Regions from separate parts of the Actinoplanes sp. NPDC020271 genome, predicted to be linked through region 1. Evidence: riboswitches for the same ligand, from Rfam matches in the RefSeq annotation. Region 1 holds a riboswitch; the other holds the start of a gene.
What was found. Region 1 has a riboswitch for cyclic di-GMP ahead of ACH442_RS22835 (Calx-beta domain-containing protein). Riboswitches for the same ligand answer to the same signal wherever they lie in the genome.

Region 1 (9,969 bases):
CGCTGCTCGGGCCGAACGGCGCGGGCAAGACCACGAGCGTCGAGATCCTGGAAGGACACCGGCGGCGTGACGGCGGGGACGTCCGGGTGCTCGGCGAGGACCCGGGTGCGGCCGGGCAGGCCTGGCGCTCCCGGATCGGGATCGTGCTGCAGGACGCCGACGACGCGGCCGACCTGACCGTGGCCGAGATGGTCCGGCACGTCGGCGGGTTCTACCCCGAGCCGCGGGCAGTGGACGAGGTCGTCGAGCTGGTCGGGCTGACCGCCAAACGGAACGCCAAGATCCGCACGCTCTCCGGCGGCCAGCGGCGCCGGGTCGACGTGGCGCTCGGCATCGTCGGGCGGCCCGAGCTGCTCTTCCTGGACGAGCCGACGACCGGGTTCGACCCGGAGGCGCGGCGCCAGTTCTGGGACCTGATCCGGGCCCTGGCCGGCGAGGGCACCACGATCCTGCTGACCACGCACTACCTGGACGAGGCCGAGGCGCTCGCCGACCGGCTCGCGGTGCTGGCCGACGGGCGGATCGTGGCCGAGGGCACCCCGGCGACGCTCGGCGGGCGGGCCGCGGCCGGCTCCAAGGTCTCCTGGCAGGAGAACGGGCACACCCGTACCGAGCAGCCGGCCGACCCGAGCGAACTGATCCGCAAACTCGCCACGGACGGCACCGACCTGCGGACCCTGACCGTCACCCGGCCCACCCTCGAAGACGTGTACCTGACCCTGATCGGAGCGCAGCGATGACCGCCACCACGACCATGAGTGTGAGCCGCGGCCGGATCGAGGTGCTGCAGTTCTTCCGGGACCGCACGGCGCTGGTCTTCACGTTCCTGTTCCCGGCGATGCTCCTGCTGCTGTTCGGGACGATCTTCGGGGACTCCTACGACCAGACCGGGGTCAGCGCGGCCCAGGTCTATGCGGCCAGCATGCTCGCCTACGGCGTTCTGACCACCGGTTTCGTGACGATGGGCTCGGGGCTGGCGATGGACCGTGAGGACGGCACGCTCAAACGCCTCCGCGGGACGCCGTTGCCTGTCACGTCGTACCTGATGGGGAAGTTGATCCTGGTCCTGACCTTGAGCATCGCCGAGGCGGCCCTGCTCATCGCGGTCGGCACGCTCGTCTTCGACAACCCGTTGCCGGACGCGAGCCACTGGCTCACCTTCGCCTGGCTGATGATCCTCTCGGTGATCGCCTGCTCGCTGCTCGGCGTCGCGGTCAGCGCGATCGTCCGGCACGCCCGCAGCGCCGGCGCGATCCTGAACGTGCCGGTGGTGGCGTTGCAGTTCATCTCCGGGATCTTCATCCACCCGATCACCCAGCTGCCGTCGTGGCTGATCACCGTGGCGTCGTTCTTCCCTGTCAAGTGGATGGGCCAGGGCTTCCGGTACGTCTTCCTCCCGGACAGCATGAAATCGATGGAAGCCGCCGGGTCCTGGGAGCTCGGCCGGACGGCGTTGGTGCTCGGCGCGTGGTGTGTGATCGGATTGGTGCTGTGCCTGGCGACCTTCCGATGGAGCGAAAAGGACCGATGACCGACTCGGCCGCCGTCCACGTTTCGTATTCGCGCTGGTGGGACGTCTACTTCTTCGCGATCGCGACGGCCAACGCGGTCGCGGTCCTCTCCTCCGACCAGACGCCGGTGCTCGAGTGGATCGCGATCGGCGCGATCGGCGCGATGATCGTCCTGCACGCCACGATCGGCTGGCGGGAGGCCCGTGGCTCGGACGGTCCGCTTTCGGTCACTGTGCTGGCCGTGCAGGTCACGCTCTTCGTGGTGGCCGCGTCGGTCGTGCCGCTGGCCTCCTGGCTGCTGTTCGCGGTCATCCCGCTGATCTTCCAGCTCGCCCCGACACGTGTCGCGATCGGTGCGGTCGTGCTGGTCACGATGGTTCCGACGGCGGTCGACCTGGTGAGCGGGCAGGGTGACTGGAAACACGACCTGGTGATCTCGGCGATCTCCGCGGCGGCCGGGATCTGGCTCGGGCTGTGGATCATCCGGGTGGTCCAGCAGAGCACCGAACGCGCGAATCTGATCGCCGAGCTCGAGGCCAGCCGCGCCGAGGTGGCCCGGCTCTCCCACGAGGCCGGCGTCACCGCCGAGCGCACCCGCCTCGCCGGCGAGATCCACGACACCCTGGCGCAGGGCTTCACCAGCATCATCACGCTGATCCAGGCGTCCGACCCGGCGCTGCGCGACGAACGCCTGGCGCTCGCGGTCCGCACCGCGAAGGAGAACCTGGCCGAGAGCCGCGCCATCATCGCTGCCCTCTCACCCTCCGCTCTGGCTTCGGGACTTCTCGATTCGGTACGCCGCCAAGCGTCCCGCTTCACCGAGGAAACCGGTGTCGCGGCCGGGTTCCGGGTCACCGGTGACCCGCGTGACCTGCCGACGCCCGTCGAGGTGGTGCTGCTCCGGGCGACCCAGGAGGCGCTGACGAACGTGCGCCGGCACGCTCACGCGAACGAGGTGGCGGTGCTGCTCGCGTATTCTCCGGCGTCGGTGCGGGTGGTCGTGCGCGACGACGGGTGCGGGTTCGACCCGGCCGGGCCGGGTGGGTTCGGGCTGTCCGGCATGCGCCAGCGGGCCGAGCAGGTGGGCGGCACGCTGACCGTGCGCAGCGACCCGGAGACCGGCACCACGATCGAACTGGAGGTCCCCTCGTGATCCGGATCCTGCTCGTCGACGACCATCCGGTGGTACGGATGGGGTTGCGCGGCATGCTCGACGCCGAACCCGACCTGACCGTGATCGGCGAGGCGTCCGACGGAGCCGAGGGCACCGAGATCGCCCTGCGGGAACGGCCCGACATCGTGCTGATGGACCTGCGCATGCCCGGTGGTGACGGGGTGGAGGCGACCGGGCGGATCCTGGCCGCGGCCCGGGACGTCAAGGTGATGGTCCTGACCACCTACGAGTCGGACCGTGACATCCTGCGCGCGATCGAAGCCGGCGCCAGTGGCTACCTGCTCAAGGACGCGTCCCCGGCCGAACTGGCCGACGCCGTACGAGCCGCCGCCCGCGGCGAGACGGTGCTCGCCCCCAGCGTGGCGTCCACACTGGTCCGGCAGGTGCGCAGCCCCGCCCCGCCGGCGTTGTCCGCACGCGAGACCGAGGTGCTGCGGCTCGTGGCGGCGGGGCTGACCAACGCGGAGATCGGCAAGCGCCTGTTCATCTCGGAGGCGACCGTGAAAACCCACCTCCTGCGCGTGTTCAACAAGCTGGACGTCGCCGACCGCACCGCCGCCGTCACCACCGCCATGCGCCACGAACTCCTCTGACCGCCCCGGTCGGCGAGGCCGGCGTCGGGGTTTTCTGCTCTGACCGTGCCCACCCACGGAGGTCGCCCTGGCGGGTTTCGCGTTCTGGGCCGGCCACGGCCCTGCGAGGCCCGCAAGGGTCCCCGCGGGAGCGACGGTCCGGACCACAGCGGAGATGGGCAATGAAGAATTTGATCGTCGAATGACGTGAGGGCCGGGACAGGCCCGGCCCTCACGCGGTGCGGTGGCGTCAGCGGATGCCGAGGGCGCGGCGCATCGTGTAGAAGAGGTCGGTCTGGTTGGTGACGCCGAGGACGTTGGCGGCCTGCGGGCCACCGGCGGCGATGCGGACCTCGGTGCCGGTGTGCTGCTGCGAGCCGGTGATCTCGGAGGTGGCGTAGCTGATCGTCATGGTGGCGTTGTCGTGCGTGATCAGCGTGGCGGTGTAGCCGAGCGTGGCGGCCTCGACGATCTGGCTGGTGTGGCCGTGGTCGGCGGTGACGACGACCAGCGTGTCGCGGTGGGTGCGCTGGTAGTCGAGGGCCTTCTTGACCGCGGCGTCGAAGGCGACGGTCTCACCGATCTGGCCGCACGGGTTCGCGGCGTGATCCTGCTTGTCGATCGAGGCGCCCTCGATCTGCAGGAAGAAGCCCTTCTTGGAGTGCTTGGACTGCTGGTCCAGAACGTCGAGGGCCTTGGTGGCCATGTCGACCAGGTGCGGCTGGGCGGCGGTGCGGGCGGTGTTGGTCGCGCACTTGGCCGGGGCGGTGCCGGTCTTGGTCGGGGTCGGGCCGACCCACTCGAGGTCCATGTTGTTCGGGGCGAACGCGCCCAGGATCGGCGCCTTCCCGGAGGCCTTGGCCAGCCCGGCGGCGTCGGTGACGACCTGGTAGCCGGCCGCCTTCGCCTGATCGGTCACGGTCTTGCCCTTGAAGCCGCCGGCCTGGACGGTCTGGTCGAAGAAGACCTTGCCGCCGCCGAGCAGGACGTCCGGGCGGGTCTGCACGAGCTGCTCGGCGATCGAACCGGTGCCGCCGTTGACCTTGTCGTTGACGGCGCACGCGCTCATCGACTGCGGCCCCTTGCAGCCACGGTCGACGACGTGCGAGCCGAGCACAGCCGGGGTCGCGTCCTGCAGCTCGGCGGTGGTCACGTCACCGGTCCGGTAACCGGCCTTCTTCGCCAGCTCCAGGATCGTCGGCATCGGCTTGCCGTCGGGCAGCACCGAGATCGCGCCGTTGTACGTCTTGTGGCCGGTCGCCCAGCCGGTGCCGGACGCGGCCGAGTCGGTCACGTACTCGGGCAGTGCCGGGTTCGCCTTCTGCACCGCGTAGGTGGTGTACGCCCCGGTCAGCGGCAGCGTGTCCATCGCCAGGCGGCCGTTCGCGCCGACCTGGTAGTTGCGGGCGATGGTGATCTCGCTGTCGCCCATGCCGTCCCCGATCAGCAGGATGACGTTGCGCGCGGTGCCGCCCTGAATGGCGTGCTCGGCGGCCCGGGTCTTGTCCGGGTGCGAGTCACCGGCCATGGCCATGGAAGGGACGGCCACGATCGCGACGGCGGCGGCGGCGAGCGCTGCCCGGCCTCGGATATGCATAGTTGCCTACTCCCTGATGTGTTGACTTTCCCGCAACACGGCATCAGGTGAGGGCTGACGGCAAGTGTCCCGCAGGTTCTCAGCCGGTCAACAGGAACTGACGGATCATCGATGGGCACAGGAAACCGCGAATAGCCGGATATGTCCTTACCAGGACCGCCATACTCAATGCCAGGTGGCGCGTAACCGCAGCTCAACGCGCTTATCCGGGTTCGCTCTCGACCTCACGCCCGTGGCCGGTGATCGGACGGGAGCGCCTGCGGGACCGAGTTCCGTCGCCGCTGCGGGCCAGGCTCGTCGGCGACTGGACCGATCCGCCGGTGTCCGGCCCCGGCTTGTCGCCCGGCTCCCGCCCGGGCCTTCCGCTTCCCGCCCGTCGAGGTGGCGCGAGGCGCCTTTCCGTCGTGAAGGTTCTTGCGCCCGAAATACGCGTTCCGCCGAAAACAATCCGATATGCCGGTTAAATTACGGGTGGCTCCGCCTCACCAGGACCTTCGGTCCGGTGTTTGCGCTGCTGAGGGCCGGGTCAACCGGCGCCCCGACCGCCCCAAGGTGCGGTACCCGAACAGGCAACCTCGTCGGGTGACGAGGACGCAAAGCCAGGGACCTCCCCGCTGGAGGTTGCCCAGCCGCCGAAGGAGACAGGAAGAGAATGCGTCATCGACCCATCCAAGCGGCGCCGCACGAGCGAGTGCCGTTCACATTCTGGGGACGTAAACGAATCCGGCAAGTTATGACGTCTGTCGCGGTGTCGGCGGTGGCCCTGGTCCCCGCGACGTTCATCGCGTCACCGGCCCTCGCCGCCCCCATCACAGGCCTCAGCATCAGCTCTCCCGTCGTCAACGAAGGGGGAACGGCCAGCTTCACGGTGACCTATGCCGGCCCGGGTCCGTCGAGCACCATCACCTTCACCACGAACGGCGTCACGGCGACTACCGGAACCGACTTCACCACCTTGCCGACTGTCCCGGGCGGCTCCGGCACTAATAACGCTGACTACGCTTTCTCTGGTTCCGGCTCCATCGTGGTGACCGTCCCTACGGTTGCGGACACCGCGGGCGAGGGCTACGAGACATTCCAGCTGGTCGCCACGGCCGGGTCCGACTCGACCACCGCGACGGCGACGATCGTCGATCCGAAGGCCAGCAATATCACCGTTGCTCCCGCCGGTGTCTGGGAAGGGGGAACCGCCAGCTTCGCGGTGACCTATACCGGGACCACGTCGTCGGGGGCGGTGAACTTCGGTACGGCTGGGCATGCCGAGAACTTGAGCCGCACGGCGGTCAAGGGAACGGACTTCAGCGCGACGCCGAGTGTCGCCAGCTACACCTTCCCCGGCACGGCCGCCGGTGGGACCAACACCATCATGGTGACGGTCGACACGACTGCTGACGGTGACGCCGACGAGACGTTTGAGCTGTACGCCGCGGGTCCGGCCGGCATGGCGACCGGGACTGGGACGATCTGGCAGACCGACGCGACCAATGACATCGTCCTGGGCGGCGCGACGACGGTCGCGGAGACAGCGGCCGGCGGGACCCAGAAGGCGGTGACGATCACCGCGACCTCGACGAACCCGGAGCCGCACGACGTCACCATTCCGATCCAGACGGCCGACTACGCGGGCGACAACTACGCCGGGAACATGGCGACCTCCGAAGGCGGCGTGAACCGGGACTACACCGCGCTGGGAGCCGACGCGGCGATCACCATCCCGGCGAACGCGACGTCCGGTACGGCGACCGTGATGCTCTGGGATGACAACTCGGATGAGACGGACACCCAGTACTTCCTCGTCAAGAAGGACGCCGGCCGCCCGACGCTCGGCGGCGCGGTCGTCTCCGCCCAGAGTTCGGTGAAGATCGGCATCAAGGACGACGACGCCACGCCGGTCGCCACCATCGGTGACGCGGGCTCGGTCGTCGAGGGCAACCGCCTGATCTTCCCGCTGTCGGTGACCAACCCGTCGGAGAAGGGCGTCACGCTCAACTACCTGACGACCGGCGACACCCAGAACGGGGCCGTCGGCGCGGCCACCGTGACGGCGAGCGACAACCACGGGTCGACCGACACGACCGATGTTGTCGCGCCGGCCACGGCGCAGCCGGTGATGATCGCGAAGTACGCCACCACCACCAACCTGTCGCTGGTGACCACGACGAACCCGAGTCCGGGCGGCGTGCCCACGTTCGAGGGTCCGGAGGGCGTCAAGGTCACGATCAGTGAGCCGGTCAGCGGCGCGACTTCCACGCTCGGCACCAAGGCCACCGCCACCGGCACGGTCACCGACACCGGCTCGGGCAAGGCGCTGACGTACTCCAACACCTCGATGGGTGCGGGCGACGTGGCCGGCCGGACCTACCCCGAGGGCAACACCGGTCAGGCCGACAAGAAGATCTACGTCCGGTTCTCCACCACCTCGCCGCTGCCGGCCACGCTGAACTACAGCTTCGCCGACGGGACCGCGAAGAACGGCACGGACTTCATCGGCAAGAGCGGCACGGTCACGGTGCCGGCCGACTCGACCAAGGACGTGACCATCCCGGTCACCATCATCGGAGACACGAACGCCGAGCCCGACGAGACGTTCAAGCTCGTCGTGACCAGTTCGTCCGGTGTGGTCGACGATGCCTCGCTCGGTGAGCAGACCTTCACCATCCACGACGACGACCTGCCGCCGACCTGGACCACCTCGGACATCAAGGTGCAGGAGGGCGACTCCGGTACGACCCTTGCCCGGGTTCCGGTCAAGCTCAGCGGGCCCGCTGCGGTCGACGTCTCGTTCGACGCCAGCTTCACGCCGTCCGGCAGCGCCGGTACCGGTGGTACGTTGGAGCTGGGTCTGAACGACTTCAGCACACCGACGGCCACCACCGCGACGATCAAGGCCGGCGATACCGTCGGTTACTTCGACGTCCCGATCAACGGCGACACGGTCTACGAGCACGACGAGACGTTCAACGTCACCTTGGCCCCCACCTCGGGCAGCGCTGCCAACGTGACCACCTCGTTGGACACGACGCAGAGCGTCGCGAAGGTGACCGTCGCCAACGACGACGCGATGCCGAAGCTCACCTTCGCGCTGGGCACGGCCACCGAGGGTGGTTCGATCCCGGTGACCGGCACCATCGTCGGCACCTCGCAGTACCGCTACCACATCGGCTTCAGTGTCGGCGGGGGCGCCTCCAACCCGGCCACCCTGAACGCCGACTACACGGTTCCGGACAGCGTGGCCACCACGGACATCAACGTCGCGCCGGGCGAGTCGGGCGCGCTCAACAAGGCCGGCAACTTCGCCGCGGCTGCGGGTGGATACACGCCGCCGGTCATCACCGTGCTCGACGACGCGATCAACGAGCCGACCGAGACGATCGACATCACGGCCAGCGAGATCTCCAGCCCGCCGAGCGGCTTCGCGCCGTCGTCGGGAACTGCCAAGATCGCGGACGACCCGACGGACACGCCGCCGGCGGTGACCATCAACGACGTCATGGCCAACGAGAAGGACGGGTGGGCCGAGGTCCCGGTCACGCTTGCCTTCACCGGCAGCGCGACCTCGACGGTCCAGAACGTGACGATCCCGTACTACACCGCGGACGGCACGGCCAAGGTCGGCAAGGACTACCAGCTGACCAAGGGCGTCCTGACCATCCCGCCGGGCACGATGACCGGGACCATCAAGGTTCCGCTGATCAACGACCGTGACATGGAGCCCGACGAGGTCTTCTCGGTCCGGCTCGGCGCAGTCGGCCCGCAGGGTGCCAGCGTGATCAGTGGGGACGCCACCGTCACGATCAAGTCGGACGACATGACGCCTCCGGTGGTGCCGTCGCTGATGGTGACCGGCCCGGCGGCCGGCTCCGGCTCGGTCGTCCTCTCCGGCAAGGCGGCTCCGGGCGCCGAGGTCTGGCTGTTCGGCGCGGCGCTGCCCGAGACCGACAAGAAGGACCTGAAGAAGCTCGGTTCGGTCAAGGCCGGCCCCGACGGCATGTACCGCTTCACGCGGTCGGTCAGCACGGGTTGGGCGTTCTACGCCGCGACCGACGCCGGCACCACGTCGGTCCGGACGGTCAAGCTGACCCAGGCTCCGTCGCTGGCGGTGTCCACGACCAAGGGCAAGCTCGTCGCCATGGTGGGTGGTAACCCGAAGGCTGCCGGCCAGACGGTCACCATCCAGCGCAAGAGTGGCAGCAAGTGGGTGACGGTCGCGTCCGGCAAGACGACCTCCAGCGGCTACAAGGGCACCTGGAGCTTCAAGTCGGGTACGAAGCTGACGCTGCGCGCCCTGGTCTCCGGCAACACCGGCATGGGCATCAACGCCGGCTACTCGGCCACGAAGACCATCACCATCAAGTAAGCATCATCTGACCCGAAGAAGACGGGGGCGGCCGTGAGGCCGCCCCCGTCGCCTTGTCCCGGAGGAGGTCAGTCCACTTCGGCGACGGCCTGGGCGAACTGCGCCGAGTACAACCGCGCATACGCCCCGTCCGCCTCGATCAGCTGATCGTGCGTCCCTTGTTCCACGATGGTCCCGTTCTCCATGACGAGGATCAGGTCCGCGTCGCGGATGGTGGAGAGCCGGTGGGCGATGACGAAGCTGGTCCGCCCGGTCCGCAGCGTGTTCATGGCCCGCTGGATCAGCACTTCGGTCCGGGTGTCGACGGAGCTGGTGGCTTCGTCGAGGATCAGGATGCTGGGCTCGGCCAGGAACGCCCGCGCGATGGTGATCAGCTGTTTCTGACCGGCGCTGACGTTCGACCCCTCCTCGTCGATCTTGGTGTCGTAGCCTTCGGCGAGCATCCGCACGAACCCGTCGACGTGTGCGGCTTCGGCGGCGCGGACCACTGCCTCCTGGTCGTGGGAATCCGCCCCGTACGCCAGGTTCTCCGCGATCGTCCCCCCGAACAGCCACGTGTCCTGGAGCACCATCCCGATCTGTTCCCGCAGCTGTTCCCGGGGCATCGACGCGATGTCGACGCCGTCGAGCGTGATCCGCCCACCGGTCACGTCGTAGAACCGCATCAGCAGGTTGACCAGCGTCGTCTTGCCGGCGCCGGTGGGTCCGACGATGGCGACGGTCTGTCCGGGTTCGACGGTGAGCGACAGGTTCTCGAT
Region 2 (9,969 bases), on a different contig from region 1:
CCGCCCCAGCACACTGATCTGCCGCGGATAGATCCCTCCGCCCGAGGTTGAGCCAGACTGGCTTACCACCAAGCTCGTCGGTCCGTTCGCCAGGGCAAGTTGAAGCTCGCTGAAGGTAAGAGCGAGTTGCGGCTCGAAGGTCGAGCCGTCGTTGCGCTCGACGTGGGCAGTCACGGTGAGAGTCACCTGGCCGAGATCTGCTCCGATCGCCTTGACAGCTGACTGTATACGGTCGTCGAAGCCATTGAGGTCAAGCAGAACCGTGCCTGTGTAGCGTTCGGCGGTGAATTCGCGAGGCTGAGACAGCTGGATGGTGGAATGCCAACCAATCGGTGAGGAGAGCCGGGCGCCGACGCTGATGCGTCCAGGTTCACCCTGGTATTGCAGTTGCAGATTGACGAAGTTTGCAAGATTCCGATAGATCGGATCAGGCGAGTAGGCAACGGATCCGTCATACGCAGCCGACCGTTGAACCTTGGCTGAGTACGAAAATGTCATCGATTCGCCGACCTGTGAGCTGCTCGGTGTTGTCTGGTTGGTCGGCTGCATCCAACCCAGTACACCTAGGAGAACTCCCGCTGCTGCGGACAGGGCGGTCATGACGGCGAGCACGCGAACGACGGGATGAAGGCGGCTGACGGCCTTGATGATGACCGCGGCCGCTGCCCAAGAGCCGCCTTGGCCAGCCATACCCTTCACTTTCTTTTTATGTCGACCGCGTCCAATGTCGCGCCGGGACTTGGCCGCCGTCGTGCCGCCGCTGATGGTCAGGAAACCCAGCATGCCAAGGCCGGTCGGGCTGATCAGTGGCTTCAGCCAGACTCCGCCGTGGGGGATGTGCAGAACCGCTCGTCCGATTAGTTGATCGGCGGTTGGCTCGTCGCTGTCGACGAATTTATTGTTGTCGCCTTTGAAGCTGTATCCTGATGCGGCGTCACCGCCGATGATTCGGTGCAGGACCTCGACCCGGCCGTGAAGACCATGGTAAGCAGCTATGTCCCCGACCTTGTATGAATCGGCCTTTATGACGAGTACAAGATCTCCGGCGTGGTAGAGGGGCTGCATGCTGACGCCGTGAGTAACGACGTAGGAGATCCGGTGGGTGCTGATCGCCCACACGCCGATGGCCGCCATCACGGAGATGGCGGCCATGGCGAGGCGTCGGGTCAGGCCTTGGATAGCCCGAGGATAAGTCCGGAGACGCGTCGGGTTCTCGGATATCTGCCGCTCAAGGCGAGCGGAGGTCGGAATTAAGCGGTTTCGTAGTTGACCGCGATGGTGCCGAGGCCAGTCCAGTAGTTCGTGCTGTCCGCGCACACCCAGGCTGACGAACCCGACACGTAGCTGCACGTCGGCGTCAGGCTCGCCGTTCCGCCGGTGGTGGTCACGGTGACCGACATGGTGCCGGTGGTCAGCGGGTTGGTGCCATCGGTGATGGTCATCAAGATCTTGTTGATCTGGTCGGCGTTGCCCGAGACGTAGCCGAACTTGACCGAGCCGAGCTGAGCACCGACGACGTTGAAGGCGCTCAGCTTGCCACCGCCGACGACAGTGCCGGCGCCGTTGGTTAGACCAGCGGCGGTGAAGGCGGTGCTTCCGGCGGCAACCGCACCAGCAACAGCGACCCCGCCAACAAGCTGGAGGATGCTCTTCATATCTGTTCCCCTGTTCGTTCGGTGGTAGCCCAGCCGACCTCGTGGGTCCTGTGGCTTTGCGTCCCCGGCTCGCGCCGGGTTTGCCCTTATCGCCGAGCGGACTTCGTTATCCCCTGGCGCCAGGTTGTTCGACCGTGACGGTGCTCCGGCTAAGCATTAGCCGAGAATTGCCTGGTCTGAATTTCGGGGTTTGCCCACCTGAGCGCCTTCGGGGTGCTAGCGGTTGCGGGCGGGTTGCGGGTCCCGGCGAACAATGCGGCAACGGCGCGGGTCGGGGGACTAATACGACGCGGCGGCCGTCAAGGGGCGGCCGCCGCGGGGGCGCTCATCGCGTACCGAATGATGGTTCAGAGCTTGTAGAAGGTCACGTAGTGATCCGGAGTGAAGTAGGCGACCTTCGTGCTGCGGTTGACCACGATGCGGTAGGCGTCGCGCGAGGCACCGCGAGCGCGGGAGTAGACGTCGTATTCGTTGTAGGTGGCGGTCGGCAGGTAGCCCTCACGGTTCTGGAACGTGCCGCCGGTGTAGTTGTAGTTGCCGTAGGGCCAGGAGTACCAGCCTGAGCTCAGCGGCCAGCCGAGGGTCTGCCAGCCGGTGAAAGCGGTGCGCGCGGCCGAGCAGCGGCTGATCGTGCACGTCTGGTAGACGGCGGCCTGGGCGGCCGCGGGGACGGCGAGGCCGGTTCCGGCCAGCCCGAGGATCAGGGCGAGGCTGAGCAGGAGTTTGCGGACGCGGGGCATGTGACTCTCCGAGATGCCGAGGGGATGGGGCCCGGACATCGAGAATCGTGTATTACCCGACGGCTCCGCGGTACCTCCCAGACGCATCATTCCATCGGAGTTTACGAATGCTTTACTGGCCGCCCAGGCCGCTCACCCAATCGACATAGTCATTGTCCTGGCCGGGCTTGCGCGCGGGACCGGTCGGGTACGGCCCGCTGATCGAGGTCGGCTCGACGACCGGGCCGCGGGCGGCGGGGATCCGGGGCTGCTCGGCGGTGATCGACCCGGCCCGGCCGGCCGCGAAGCCGTCGAAACCGTCTCCGCTCCGGGCTTGAGGCGAAGCGGGCGGTCCGGAACGCCGGGCGGAGTACCCGGACGCCGGCCGTGGCTGCTGGCCGGAGAAACGCGGCGGGTTCTCCGGGGCCGGTGCCTGCGGCGGCGGCTGGACGGGGGCCGGCTGGGGCGGGAACGGCGTGCCGGAGCGGAACGGGCTGCCGCTGCCGCCGGCGAACGGGTTGTTCGGGGTGCCGGGCGCGATGACGCCGGTGTCCGAGGGGCGCAGCTCGTGTTCGGGGCGTTGCGCGGCGGCGGCCGCGGCCTGCGCGATCGCCGACTGAGCGGGAGCGTCGCGCTTGGGCAGCGGTGCCGGTGCCGGGACCGGGGCGGCGGCGGGGGCAGTCGCAGCGGCCGGGGCGGCGGCGGGGGCGGTCGCAGCGGCCGGGGCCGGGGCGGTCGCGGTTGCGGTTGCGGGGGTGCCGCGGACGAGAGCCGCGAGGACCGAGCCGAGCACGCCGGCGCCGCACGCGGTCATCGCCGACCAGTACGGGTCGTCCTGGAACCCGGCCGCGCCCAGCTCCGGGCCGGCCACCAGGTAAGCCGCCGTGAGCAGGGCCGGACCGGCCAGCCCGGCGAGACCGGCGGCCGGCATCGACACCCGGTGGCCGCGGGCGACGAACCCGATCACCAGGCCGGCCAGCAGGGCCAGCGTCGGCATGGTCAGGAAGGCGGTGTGCGAGGCCAGGGCGGACGGGATGAGGGTGCCGCTCAGCACGCCGAGACGGACCGCGGCCGGGTCGTGGCCGGGGCGCAGCGACGGGCCGATCGAGACCAGCGCGACGACCCACATCAGCAGGCTCAGCGTCGTCACGTTCCAGCGCGCGGCCGGTTTGGCGGCGGCGGCCCACCCGGCGAAGAGACCGGCGGCGGCGCCGAGCCCGGCCGCGATGCCGATCACCAGGGCCGGCTGCACGCCGCTGACCTGTGCTTCGCGGGCCGGCTGCATGGTCAGTGGCAGGACGGCGAGGGAGCCGAGCCCGCCGGCGAGCCCGACGGCCAGTGCGCTGCCGGCGCCGAGCGGGCGGTCGCGCCAGCGGGGCAGGAGCCCGATGGCGACGGTTGCGCCGAGGGCGGCGGCGGTCATCGTGATCCACGAGACCCAGGCGAGCTGTGCGGTCCATTGATCACGCGCAGTGACGTCGAGGGTGAGGTCCAGCCGGACGATGCCGAGCCCGTAGGCGATGCCGAGTTGGCCGGCTCCGACCACCGCGGCGGCCGTGGCGGTGGCGGCCAGCAGCTTCACCCAGCTCCGAATTGCCATGCCGGGCACGTTACGGAATCCGGCGGCGGTCACGCCAGTGGAGACGTGGCTTCTTAAGGCAGCCTAAAGTCTGGATCTTCATCAATCGAAATACATCGATAACCTAGCGTCACGGTGGGTCACTTCAAAACGACGTACGGGATAGTTGCGGTACCGGCGCTCCAGAGTGGACACTGTCCGGCACGGACAACGAGTCCGTCGCATCGTGCCAATCCTTGCGAACGTGAGACCCCTGCTCAGAAGCCGCGGGTTCGTCAGGCGCGGGACAGGACTCTCACATAGTGGTTGGAATCGTGATGGTGTTCGGTTGCCGTGACCGCGGAATCGGTCGCGGATGAGGTATTCGCGCACGTCAACCCCACAGTCCCTGGTGCGCGCCGCTCTCGCGCGCGGTTACCACCCGGACAGCCGGGTGGATTCCGGGAGGATCCAGGCTTCCCAAAACCGTCGAGGGTCTGATGAAATCGCCGCCGTGCCATTTTCGGCACGAACCTTGCTGCGCGCACCGGACGGGGCCGGACCGCAGACCCCGGACGCCGCCGCGGCGGCGGTGACGTTCGTGATCCGGGGCCCAGGCGGGACGACCGCGAAGGAGATGTCGTGAGCACGGGATCCTCGGGCCTGGCTGTACGACGCGGTCCCTTCCCTTGGCTGCGCGACGCCCGCATCCGCGCCAAGGTCGCCGGCATCCTGGTCATCCCGCTGGTCGCGGTGCTCGTGCTGGCCTCGGTGCGCCTGATCGAGGTGCGTGGCCGGGCCACCGACGCCGGCCGGGTCGCCGGCCTCACGCAGCTCGGCACCGACCTGTCCGGGCTCAGCCGGTTGCTGCACCAGGAACGGATGGCCGCCGCCGCGTTCCTGGCCTCGCCGGACGCGTCACGGGACAGCTTCCGGAACGCGGTCGTGGCCACCGATGCCCAGGCGCAGACGTTCCGCCGGGACCGCGCCGGAATCCAGGAGGTGCCGGCCCGGGTGCAGGACCGGCTGACGCTGATCCAGGAACGGCTCAGCGCCCTGAGCGACACCCGCGGGGCGGTCAACGCCCGCAAGGACGTGACGGTCGCCACCGCCGTGCAGCAATACAGTGAGGTGCTCGACGGGCTGGCCGACTACGACGAGACGGTCAGCCAGATCGCCGAGCCCGGAACGGTCGCCGACGGGCTGCGCGCGCTCGCCGCGTTCACCCGTGTCCAGGCCGCCGCCGCGGATCAGGAGGCGGCCGCGTACGTGGTCCGGGTCACCGGCCAGCTCAGCGCCGTCTGGCAACAGCAACTGATCGGTGCGCAGGCCGCGCGGCAGGAAGCACTCGACGACTTCCGGCAGATCGCCACCACCGACCAGGTCGGCGTGGTCGAGTCGACCCTCGCGGACGCCGCGGTGGCGAAAGCGGACGGGATGGTCACCCGCCTGACCGGTGCGGGCGCACCGTCGGCGGAGGAGCTGACGAAGGCGTACGCGCAAGTCCTTGATCTTTTGCGAAGCACCGAGACCCGGCTGGAGGGTGAGGTCGTCCGGATCGCCCAGGACGACAGCTCGGCCACCAGCCGACGCTCGACCCTCGAGTTCGTCGTGGTCCTGATGGTTCTGATCGCGGCCATCGCGCTCGCCGCCTACCTGGGTCGCAACCTGCACCTGTCACTGCGCCGCCTGCGGGAGGGCGCGCTCGCCGTGGCCCACCGCGACCTGCCGGACGCGGTCAGCCGGCTCCAGGACGTCGACAGCCTCGGCGAGGGCGGCGTCGACCGGATCGTCGCGCAGACCCGGGACCCGATCCGGCTGCCCGACCGCGACGAGTTCGGGCAGGTCGCCGAGGCGTTCAACATGGTGCACCGGGAAGCCATCCGGGTCGCCGCCGAACAGGCCGCGCTGCGCACCAGCGTCTCCGCGATGTTCCTCAGCCTGGCCCGGCGCAGCCAGGCGCTGGTCGACCGGATGATCGGCGAACTCGACCGGATCGAGCGCACCGAGGAGGACCCGAAGCGGCTCGCCAAACTCTTCGACCTGGACCACCTCGCCACCCGGATGCGCCGCAACGACGAGAACCTGCTCGTCCTGGCCGGGGCCGACGTGGGCGCGCCGCGCCGCGAGGACGCGCTGCTCGTCGACGTGCTCCGCGCCGCGCAGTCCGAAGTGGAGCTGTACCACCGGATCGAGTTCGGCGCGACCGACACCGACGTCTCGGTCGCCGCGGCCGCCGTCAACGACGTGGTCCGGCTGATCGCCGAACTGCTCGACAACGCCACCCGGTTCTCGCCGCCGACCACGGCGGTGGTGGCGCAGGGCCGGCGCGCCGGCGACCGGGCGGTCGTCCAGGTCGAGGACCGTGGGCTGGGCATCACCCCCGAACAGCTGGAAGTGATCAACCGGCGGCTGGCCGAACCCGCCGCGGTCGACGTCGCCGCGTTCCGGCTGATGGGCTTCGCGGTCATCGCGCGGCTCGCGGCCCGGCACGGCATCGAGGTACGGCTCCTGCCACACCGTGACGGCGGGACGATCGCCGAGATCACCCTGCCGCCCGAGATCACCGTGCTGCCGGGGACCTCGTCGGTCGCGCCGGGGCGGGCGGCCAGCTGGACCCGCCCGGGGCCGGCGCCGCAGCCGGCCGGGGGGATCGAGCGCGCGCCCGAGGTGCGGCCCCCGATCCGATCCGCGCCTGCGCCGACAACCGCACCGGCGATGCCGCGCTGGGCCGGCATGGAGATGGGGCCGGCCCCGGACCTGGATCTGCGGCCCACGCCGGACCGGCCGAAGCTGCCCACCCGGGTGCCGAAGCCGGACGTGCCGGCGGACCTGCCTCCGGCGCCGCTGTTCGAGCCGGTCAGTGCCGCTCCTTCCTACTCCGCGCAGCCGGTGGCGCCCTATTCGGTGCAGCCGGTCTCGTCGCAGCCGCTCGTGGCCCGGCCGGTCTCGTCGCAGCCGGTCTCGTCCCAACCGGTCTCGTCGCAGCCGGTATCCACGCCCGAGGCTGGGTCGATCCACGTGGAGATGCAGCACAACTGGTTCGAGGCCGAATCCTCCGACACCCCGGACATGCGGGGCATGCCGACCGCCGGTTACGCGCCCGCCCCGGTCGCCGTCTCGCCGGCCCCCGGCGTGTCCACCGCGGTACGCGAGAGCCGGACCGGCGAGCACGCCCAGATCCCCCGGCCCCGGGCCGCCGCCGAGGACCGGTGGCGCACCGCGGCCGACGAGGGCTGGCAGCGCGCACTCCACGCCTCCGCACCCAAGGACGCCGGGATCACCACCTCCGGTCTGCCGAAGCGGATCCCGCAGGCACAACTCGTACCCGGTGGGGTGCAGGAGACACCTCGCGCACAGAATCGTCGCAGCCCTGATGACGTACGGGGACTTCTCTCCGCGTACACCCGCGGGGTTCAGCGAGGGCGGACGGACGGCGTCGCCGAATCCGCCGCCGTGGCACCACAGGCTCCTAAGGAGAACGAACAGTGACCAGGCCTCCCACCATGCACGACATGGGCTGGCTGCTCAACAACTTCGCCGACAGCATCGCGGGCATCGCGCACGTGGTCGCCGTCTCGGCGGACGGGTTGTTGCTGGCATCCTCGCGGGATCTGCCGGCCGACCGGGCCGACCAGCTGGCCGCGATCACGTCCGGTGTGGTCAGTCTGACCGACGGCGCCTCCCGGATGTTCACTGCCGGAAAGGTGCAGCAGACCATCATCGAAATGGACAGCGGCTATCTTTTCCTCATGTCCATCAGCGACGGTTCGTCGATGGCCGTGCTGGCGGCGCGCAGTTGCGACGTCGGCCAGGTCGGCTACGAGATGGCTCTGCTGGTGGAGCGCGTCGGCGCGGCACTGTCGCCGGCGGCACGCGAGGCCGTCAGCTACTAGGCGCCGGGGTCTGCCGACCCCGGCGGAGATGAGGTGACCGCGACATGACAGAGCCGCATGATCCCCGGGGAAACCTGGTGCGGCCTTACGCGGTGACCCGCGGCCGGACCGAGCCGATCCGGGACATCCCGATCGAAGCGGTCCTGGTCGCCAGCCCGGCGGCCGTGGAGGAAGCGCGTTTCGCCGGACACGACAAATACCGCATCGCCGTCCTGTGCGAGCCGAAAGCCCAGTCTCTCGCCGAGCTCGCGGCGCTCACCCGATTGCCCCTCGGGGTGGCCCGGGTGCTCGTCGCCGACATGGTGGCCGATGAATTGCTCTCGCTGCACAGCGCCGCTCCTCGCAAGGGTTTCACGGAGCGGATGGATCTGCTGGGAAGGGTTTTGAGTGGACTTCGCAAGCTCTGAGCGGGCGGGCGCCCCTCCTTCGGAGATCACCTCCGCGAAGATCGTCATCGCCGGTGGCTTCGGCGTCGGCAAGACGACGCTGGTCGGCGCCGTCTCCGAGATCGAGCCGCTGACCACGGAGGCCGTGATGACCGCGGCCGGCGCCGGCATCGACGACGCCTCGAAGGTGCCGGAGAAGGGCACGACCACGGTCGCGATGGACTTCGGCCGCATCACGATGGCCGACGACCTGATCCTGTACCTGTTCGGCACCCCGGGGCAGACCCGCTTCTGGTTCATGTGGGACGAGCTCATCCGCGGTGCGGTCGGTGCCGCGGTGATGGTCGACACGCGCCGCCTGACCGACGCGTTCGCCCCGCTCGACTACTTCGAGAACCGGCACCTGCCCTATCTCGTCGCGGTCAACTGTTTCGACGGCGCGCCACGCTACGAGCCGGAGGAGGTCCGCGAGGCGCTCGCCATCCCGGCCCGCGTCCCGCTCGTCATGTGCGACGCCCGCCACCGCGAATCGGTCAAGTCCGTCCTGATCGGCGTCGTCGAACACGCCATGGCGACCCTGGTTGCCGAGCATGAACAGGGCGCTGTCGTCGGCTGACGAACGTTTCCGGCCCGCGCCGACCTGATCACTTCCGGTCGACGCGGGTCATTGTTTTGAGGATCAAATTCTTCGGGTCCTACGTCCGCGGTGGTCACCCTCCGCCGCTCCCGCGGGGACCCTTCCGGGCCGAGCAGGGCGCGGGGCGCCCAGAGCGCTCAGCCCTCCAGGGCGACCTCCGTGGCTGGTCACCCTCACCCCAACCCCAGTTGTCCACAGCCCGTCCACACCCCACCCCCGCCGTGCCCCCACCCAACCGCCCAGCCTCCAGCCCACGCCCGCCCCACCCCGGCGTTCGACCTCTGACGCCCCAGCCGCTGGGCCTTGGGGTGCTTCGGATTCCGGATTCGACCGCTGAGGCCCGGCCACGAGGGCGCGGCCGACTCCCAGCGGTGTTCGGGACGGGGCCTGACGGCTTCGTCGTGGACTTCGGCGGCCGGCTTGCGCCTGTCGGCGGGTTTGTTGCTCTGACCGCGCCCACCCACGGAGGCCGCCCTTTCGGGTCTCGCGTTCTGGGCCGCCCGCGGCCCTGCGAGACCCGGAAGGGTCCCCGCGGGAGCGACGACCCGGACCACGGCGGAGCGGGGACCTGAAGGTCTTGATGGGGGTGAAGCTGGTCAGACGGGGATGCGGTAGCCGCGTTTGACCACGGTCTGGACCACGCCGGGGATGGCCAGACCGGCTCGCAGGCGGGCGACCGCCATCTCGACCGCGTGCTCGTCGGCGTTGCGGGGGAGGGCCTGCAGCAGGGCGGCCCGGGAGAGGACCCGGCCGGGTGGGGTGGCCAGCGCGCGGAGGACGGCCATCGGACCGGGGGCGAGGGGGCGGAGTTCGCCGTCGACCACCGCGGCGTGTCCGCGCAGGGTGATTGCGTGGCCGTTGACCTGCAGGGATATCGCGCGTTGGGGGAGTTCGTCGACGAGGGTGCGGACCAGGGCGCTGAGGCGGGCGCGGCCGGGTGTGGCGACGGGGATCTCGAAGCGGCGCAGCGGGGCGGCCGTGACCGGGCCCACGCCGGCGGCCAGGACGTCGCCGCGGAGGGCGTCGAGCAGCGGGTCGGTGGCCGGGCCGGCCGCGCGGAGCAGGGCGTGGACGGCGGCGGCGGAGGTGAACGTCACGGCGTCGACGAGCCTGCCGAC

Region 2: another riboswitch for cyclic di-GMP. It lies ahead of ACH442_RS28570 (hypothetical protein); the one in region 1 lies ahead of ACH442_RS22835 (Calx-beta domain-containing protein).

The regions. Positions count from the first base shown of each region.
Region 1 covers NZ_JBIRWQ010000010.1:80,945-90,913, reverse strand. Annotated here, with positions in the region: gene ACH442_RS22860 (ABC transporter ATP-binding protein) at 1-740, shown strand, start outside; gene ACH442_RS22855 (ABC transporter permease) at 737-1,531, shown strand; gene ACH442_RS22850 (sensor histidine kinase) at 1,528-2,664, shown strand; gene ACH442_RS22845 (response regulator) at 2,661-3,278, shown strand; gene phoA (alkaline phosphatase) at 3,508-4,854, opposite strand; cyclic di-GMP riboswitch class I at 5,413-5,491, shown strand; gene ACH442_RS22835 (Calx-beta domain-containing protein) at 5,588-9,211, shown strand; gene ACH442_RS22830 (ABC transporter ATP-binding protein) at 9,280-9,969, opposite strand, start outside.
Region 2 covers NZ_JBIRWQ010000014.1:170,223-180,191, forward strand. Annotated here, with positions in the region: gene ACH442_RS28565 (signal peptidase I) at 1-1,152, opposite strand, end outside; gene ACH442_RS28570 (hypothetical protein) at 1,251-1,655, opposite strand; cyclic di-GMP riboswitch class I at 1,676-1,750, opposite strand; gene ACH442_RS28575 (ribonuclease domain-containing protein) at 2,003-2,434, opposite strand; gene ACH442_RS28580 (hypothetical protein) at 2,508-3,974, opposite strand; gene ACH442_RS28585 (nitrate- and nitrite sensing domain-containing protein) at 4,575-7,424, shown strand; gene ACH442_RS28590 (roadblock/LC7 domain-containing protein) at 7,421-7,828, shown strand; gene ACH442_RS28595 (DUF742 domain-containing protein) at 7,873-8,235, shown strand; gene ACH442_RS28600 (GTP-binding protein) at 8,216-8,830, shown strand; gene ACH442_RS28605 (uroporphyrinogen-III synthase) at 9,448-9,969, opposite strand, start outside.